Regions from separate parts of the Nocardia sp. NPDC057440 genome, predicted to be linked through region 1. Evidence: predicted binding sites of a transcription regulator. Region 1 holds the regulator's gene; the other holds the start of a gene.
What was found. The regulator HspR, encoded in region 1, represses chaperone genes until heat shock. The targets are predictions, from matches to a motif close to ANNTGAGTNNNNNNNACTCANNT.
Positions count from the first base shown of each region.

Region 2: a site for HspR is predicted at 1,458-1,480, ahead of lon (endopeptidase La). Genes of this name have one in related genera too.

Region 1 covers NZ_JBHVDF010000002.1:332,418-335,829, reverse strand. Annotated here, with positions in the region: gene ACFU4Z_RS04605 (globin domain-containing protein) at 3-1,172, opposite strand; gene ACFU4Z_RS04600 (heat shock protein transcriptional repressor HspR) at 1,703-2,116, opposite strand; gene dnaJ (molecular chaperone DnaJ) at 2,116-3,288, opposite strand; gene grpE (nucleotide exchange factor GrpE) at 3,391-3,412, opposite strand, start outside.
Region 2 covers NZ_JBHVDF010000029.1:37,030-40,441, reverse strand. Annotated here, with positions in the region: gene lon (endopeptidase La) at 1-1,379, opposite strand, end outside; gene ACFU4Z_RS34995 (TetR/AcrR family transcriptional regulator) at 1,722-2,303, opposite strand; gene ACFU4Z_RS34990 (crotonase/enoyl-CoA hydratase family protein) at 2,300-2,992, opposite strand; gene ACFU4Z_RS34985 (MFS transporter) at 3,211-3,412, shown strand, end outside.

The DNA.
Region 1 (3,412 bases):
ATTCAGAACAACGGGTCGTGGCGGATGTTCTTGGTCTGGGTGCCTGCTGCCATCAGGCGGAACTTGGTGGTCTGCACCATGGATGGCGATCCGACGATCTGTACGTCGCGGTCGGCCCACGGCCCGTAGCTCGCGACGACTTTGCCGATCTGTCCGGTCATCCGTGGTTCCAGCCCGGGCCAGGCACGTTCCGGTTCACCGGAGTCCAGGTGCCACCACGGGTTTTCGTCGCTCTCGGTCACCGGTGTCACGGTGAGCCACTTATTGGCGACGGCGAGCGCGCTGAGCGTCTCGAGATCGTAGAGGTCGCAGGGGTGGTGCCCGCCGACGAATAGGTGCACGCGAGGATTGACCCGCCGCTGCGCCATCGCCATGAGCTGGGCGCGCAATGGGGCGAGGCCGGTGCCGCAGCCGACCATCAGCATCTTGCGCTTGATGTTGCGTGGGATGCCGAGCCCGCCGAGGGCGGACCCGAGTAGCCACTTGTCGCCGATGTTCGTGTGGCCGACCATCGCCGGGCTGACCCAGCCGCCCAGCACGCTACGAATGTGGAATTCGATCTCTCCGTTGGCGTTCGCGGGGACGGCGGGCGATAGGTAGCGCCACATCCGCGGCCGGGACGGTATCTGCACGCTGATGTACTGACCTGCGGCGAACTGCATCGGCTGGTCCAGTCGCAACCGCACGACGGTCAGGTTGCGCAGCACGTCGCGGCGCTCGACCACGGTTCCCGTCCATACCGCGGGCGTGGTCTCCTTTTCGGCTGCGCCGATCATGGTGTCACCGATGATGGTCAGACCCTCGTCCCAGGCCCGCTCCACTTCATCGGTCCACATCTCGGTGCCCGCGAAAATCCGCATCGCGGCCTTCAGCGAGTTGGCCACCGCGACGTAATGCTCGGGCCGCACACCGTATTTGCGGTGATCGCGGCCTAGTTGGGCCAGGAACGGCAATAACTTGTTCGGCTCCTCGAGCCGGTCCAGCGTGTAGGAGATGGCCTTGACCAATCGGTCACGCTGGGCGTCCATCGCTGCCGGGAAGAATTCGCGAGCGTGCGGGTAGTCGGTGAACAAGATCGCATAAAACGAACTGGCCAGTCTGGCGGACCCACCCTCCTCCGCAGCAACCGCCTTGAACGTCGTTCTGATCAAAGCGACAGTCCGCGAATCCATTTGTGTCACAACCCCATTTCGCACTCGTACACAAAACGAGCCGGCGAGTGAGGTGCTGCGGGACACTCGACAGCAGCCGACGCAATCGAGTGTAGGTGAGGTTTGCCAGCAACGGAATCCTCCGTGAAAACATCACGCGTGAAATTCTCTTGAAACGAGGATGCGAAACGCGAAACGCCGCAGAAACCGACTGGGGGATCGATAATTTGGATGAAATCAGTCACAGACTCACTGAATTTGTGAGGTCCATTTTGCAAGGTTCATCTTGATCCAGCACATCGAGCGATCACCCGGCAACTCCGAAATGTTACTAATTACCTAGGGTCAGCAACCTTCACGCACTCCGCCGCCCGGCGACCGCCCGGAAATCGCCGGATCACAGGCCGACCGATCCACCACGCGGGCCGCCGTGCGCGCCAATGGATCCGGCATCCCTCCCGCTATCACCGCGCCTCGACGACATCGGGCCCCGGGCTTCGGTTCATGCGTGATGAACCGAAACACCGGGGCCCGATGGTTGCCAGGAAGTGTCAGCGCCGATGGCGGGGCTGCCACACCACCAAGGCGGTGCTGCGTTGTGGCGGTGAAAGATCCGGGCGATAGCCCGCGCGCAGCCGCTCCACTTCGGCCGCCAAATCGGCGACGTGCTGCTGCAATTCCTCCACCTGATTGGTGAGTTCGATAATGCGCTTGATGCCTGCGAGATTGACGCCCTCGTCCTGGGACAACCGCTGCACCTCGCGCAGCAGCTCGACGTCCCGCGTCGAGTAGCGCCTACCGCCGCCCGAAGTCCGTTGTGGCGTAACCAGCCCGAGGCGGTCATAGGTGCGCAGTGTCTGCGCGTGCATGCCCGCCAACTGTGCCGCCACCGAGATCATGAAGACCTGAGCCTCGGTACGGCCCGAGGTGGGCCCACCTGACGCATTCTTCGGATCACCGGACATCACGCACCTGCCCATCCCGCACGTGGATCGAACCCGCTGGTCTTCTCCGCATCCGCGTAGCGCCGCAGCGCCTCGGAGGCATTGTCGTCCAGCTTCTGCGGCACGGCGACCTTGACGGTGACCAGCAGATCACCGGCGCCGCCACCGGGGCCGCGCTTCGGCACGCCGCGACCGCGCACCCGCAGGATGCGGCCGTCCGCGGTGCCCGGAGGCACCTTGACGCCGACGCGCCCTTCCAGCGTGGGCACCGAAACCGTTGTGCCCAGCACCAATTCACTGTAACTGACCGGAAGCACCAGGGTCAGGTCGTCGCCGTTGCGGCCGAAGACCTTGTCCTGGCTGACGTGCACGGTGACGAAGAGGTCGCCCGAAGGCGCACCACGCAACCCCGCCTCGCCCTGTCCGGCCAGCCGAATCTTCTGTCCGTCACTGACACCCGGCGGGATCCGCACCGTAATGGTGCGGGTCCGGTTCTGGATGCCGCTGCCGTGGCAGTCGACGCACGGGTCGTCGATGATCGAGCCGGTGCCACGGCATTCGTCGCAGGGTTCACTGAAACCGAACGCGCCCTGGTTGCGGCTGATAACGCCGTTTCCATTGCAGATAGGGCACACTCGGGGACTTGTCCCCGGCTTCGCGCCACTGCCGTGACACGTCGTACACGGTGACGGACTCGTCATCCGCAGCGGAACGGTGACGCCCTGTGCGGCTTCACGGAAGCCGAGCGTGGTCTCGGTCTCCACATCGGCGCCACGGCGCGGGCGACTGCTCGCGGTCCGTGTGCCACCCCGGTTGAACAGGCCGCCGAGGAGGTCGCCTAGGCCACCGTCGCCCGCATTCGCCTGGCCGAAGATGTCGCCGATATTGAAGTCCTGGGAGAACCCGCCGCCCGCACCGGGGGTGAACCCGCCGCCCCGGCCATACGCACCGCCACCGGCGAAAAGCTTTCGCGTTTCGTCGTATTCCTTGCGTTTGGCCGGATCGGACAGCACGGCGTGCGCCTCGCTGACGGACTTGAACCGCTCCTCGGCCTTGGTGTCACCGGGATTGGCATCCGGGTGCAGGTCACGAGCGAGCTTGCGATACGCCTTCTTGATCTCGTCCTGGGAGGCGCTGGAGGAAACGCCCAGCTCCTTGTAGAAGTCCTTTTCGATCCACTCCCGTTGACTCACCGGGCATCTCCTCCTCTCACAGTGCTTGCCTTGCGGCCCACCAGGGGCCCTCCGTGGTCACGCTGCGCTACCGCCACCGGACCCGTCGCTCGCGCCGCGGCCTTATTGGTTGGGTGTGCCGGCA
Region 2 (3,412 bases), on a different contig from region 1:
TCCATCCGGTCCAGCAGCGGGCCGGGGATGGTGTCCATGACATTGGCCGTCGCGATGAACAGCACGTCCGACAGGTCCAGATCGAGGTCGAGGTAGTGGTCGCGGAAGGTGTGGTTCTGCGCCGGATCCAGCACCTCGAGCAATGCGGCCGCCGGATCGCCGCGGAAGTCGGAGCCGACCTTGTCGATCTCGTCGAGCAGGACAACGGGATTCATCGAACCCGCCTCCTTCATCGCACGCACGATCCGACCGGGCAGCGCGCCGACGTAGGTGCGCCGGTGGCCACGGATCTCGGCCTCATCACGCACGCCGCCGAGGGCGACGCGAACGAACTTGCGGCCCATGGCGCGTGCCACGGACTCACCCAGCGAGGTCTTGCCGACACCGGGCGGACCGACCAGCGCGAGCACCGCGCCGGAGCCGCGCCCGCCGACGACCTCCAGACCACGCGAGGCCCGCCGGGAACGCACCGCCAGGTACTCGACCATGCGGTCCTTCACCTCGTCGAGGCCGTGATGATCGGCGTCCAGTACCGCACGTGCGGCCGAGACATCGGCGCTATCGGTGGTCTTCACCGTCCACGGCAGCTCGAGCACGGTGTCGAGCCAGGTTCGGATCCAGCCGGATTCCGGGCTCTGATCGCTGGCCCGCTCCAGCCTGCCGACCTCGCGCAAGGCCTCCGCGCGGACGTCGTCGGGCAGATCCGCCTGCTCGACCCTGGTCCGGTAGTCGTCGGCGCCATCGGGCTCGTCTTCGCCCAGTTCCTTGCGAATGGCGTTGAGCTGCTGACGCAGCAGGAATTCGCGTTGGCTCTTCTCCAGGCCCTCGCGCACGTCGTCGCTGATCTTCTCGGTGACCTCGGCCTCGGCGATATGCGCCTTGGTCCATTCGATCAGCGTGGTCAAACGCTCGGCGGCCTCGGGGGTTTCGAGCAGTTCCCGCTTCTGGTCGTTGCTCAGGTACGGTGCGTAGCCCGCGGTGTCGGCGATCGCCGACGGGTCGGTCAGCTGATTGACCGCGTCGATGATCTGCCAGGCCTCGCGGCGCTGCAGCACCGAGACGACCAACTTCTTGTACTCGGCGGCAAGTTCTTTGGTGCGCCCGTCGGCCGCGGGCGGCTCGACCGCTTCGGCCTCGACCCACAGCGCGGCGCCGGGCCCGGTCACCCCGTGACCGATCTTCGCGCGCCGTTCGGCCTTCAGCACCGCGGCGGGTGCGCCGCCGCGCATCCGTCCGACCTGTTCGATGGTGGCGACGACGCCGTAGGAGGCGTAGCCCTCGGTCAGTCGCGGCGCGAGCAGCACCGCTTCGGTCTTCGCCGCCCGCGCGGCGTCGATGGCGGCCTGCGCCGATTCGTCCAGTTCGATGGGCACGACCATGCCCGGCAGCACGATCGGATCGGTCAGGAACAGCACCGGCAGGTTCTGTGGTGTAGTCACGTGTTCGACCCTTCCAAAAGTTGAGCGATGCCCAGTCAACCCCGGCGGTTCCACGTTTGTTCCGGCCTGCTCGCCGCGTTCGCTCAGGGCAAAAAGAACAAGAAGCGAGACTGGGAACTACTACCGGGCTCGGTACAGCGGATAGCTGCCGATCCGGGCGGCTTCTGCGGATGGCACAGGTCATGGCGACGGACATCCCGAGTAGTTCTCGTCACGGGAGGTCAGTAACGACTCGAGCCGTAACCCATGCGCGAGTGGATCGCGAAGCACGGGGAGCTCGGCTCAACCATGAGGTGTCGCGGCGATGGCTTGCAGTGCGGCGACAGCCGCCTGGCGCAGCGTCGACGCCAGTGCCGAGGGCGGCGTCTCGACCGTGCCGCGCACCCACTGCCTGCAGTATTCCTGGGCGGGACCGATCCAGATCGCGTGCGCGAGTGGGTAACCGATCGACGGGGTCAGGCCGAGCTGCTCGTAGCGGCTGCCGAGCGCCGCGAAGAATTCTCGATTCGGGTCGGTCAGTGCGGGCCGTGCCTCGCGTGCCACTTCCTCGGGGAGAGTCGCGAAGAGGAAGCGTGCCAGCTCGCGGTGCTGCTGCACCCAGTCCAGGTGGGCATCGAGCAGCGCGAGCAGCGCCGCCATCGGGTCAGTCGCCGAGTCCAGTGCCGCGAGCGCGGCGCGCTGGTAGTCGAGCATGCCGTCGACGTAGACGGCGGCGGCGAGTGCCTGCTTGGAGGGGAAGGCATGGAACATGCTGCCGCTGGACAGGCCGAGCGCTTCGCGGACAGCGGTGATGGTGAAGCGGGTGTAGCCGTTGTCGAGCATCTGCCGGGTCGCTTCGGCGCGGATCCGATCGCGAGTATTCATGTGGTGGAGGGGAATTCGGTGTCGATGCCGGAACGCACGGCGGCGAGCACGGCGGCGCGGACTCGTTGCTTGGTGCCCTGATGCGCGGCCATCACGAGGCCGGTCAACCGGGCCGCCTCCAACTGAGCCCTCGGTGCCAGTTCGGCCGGATCCGGCACCAGGTCGTCGAGGAAGCCGAGTCGCACCGCGTCCCGCGGGCCGTACAGCGAGCCGGTGAGGGTGGCGCGATCGAATCCGGGTGCGGTCAGCTTGTGACGGGCCACCTCGACGCCGTAGTGCGGAATCGTCAGTCCGATCGCGACCTCGTTGAGGCCGAATTTGAAACCGCCCTCGACCCCTATCCGCAGGTCGGCGGCCAGCATCAGGAACGCGCCCTGGGCAATGGCGTGACCGGTACAGGCGACCACGACCGGATGAGGGAAGCCGAGAATGCGATGTACCAGGTCGCCGCCGGCGCGCAGGGTCCTGGTGATCGCCTCGGGATCGCCCTCGAAGATGGCCAGGTCGTAGCCGGCGGAGAACACGCCGGGACGGCCCGTGAGCACCACCACCGCGGCGTCGGCCTCGGCGCGGTCCAAGGCGGACCGCAACGCGGCGAGCATCGGCTCCGTCATCACGTTGACCTTGCCGTCGTCCATTGTCAGCGTCGCGATTCCGTTGTCGAACCGGTAGTCCACGAGATCGGCCACGACTGCCTCCAGAATTAGAGTGACTCTCTAGAGAGACACTCTAGCCAGCTGGCAGGCAGAGGGGAAGGCCACCGGCGACCTGGCCGTGCTGCGCCAGAAAACGACCACGGCATCAGGGTTCGCGGGATCCGGTCTTGAACGGAACGGAGCATTCTGTTTTAATGAAACGGAACTAAACATTCCGCTCCATTCGGATCGGCTCGCTCCAGGAGGCGCACGTGACCGCTGTCATCGAAGATCCACAGGTCGAAACCACCACGGCCGCCGCCGAATCGGAGGTCGGGCAGCGCTACCCCCGCCGCTGGCTCGGCCTCATCGCGATCCTCGCCGCCACGCTGCTCAACCTGCTCGACGCCACCATCGTCAATGTCGCGGCGCCCTCGATCCGGGCCGAACTCGGCGGCTCGGCCGCCACCATTC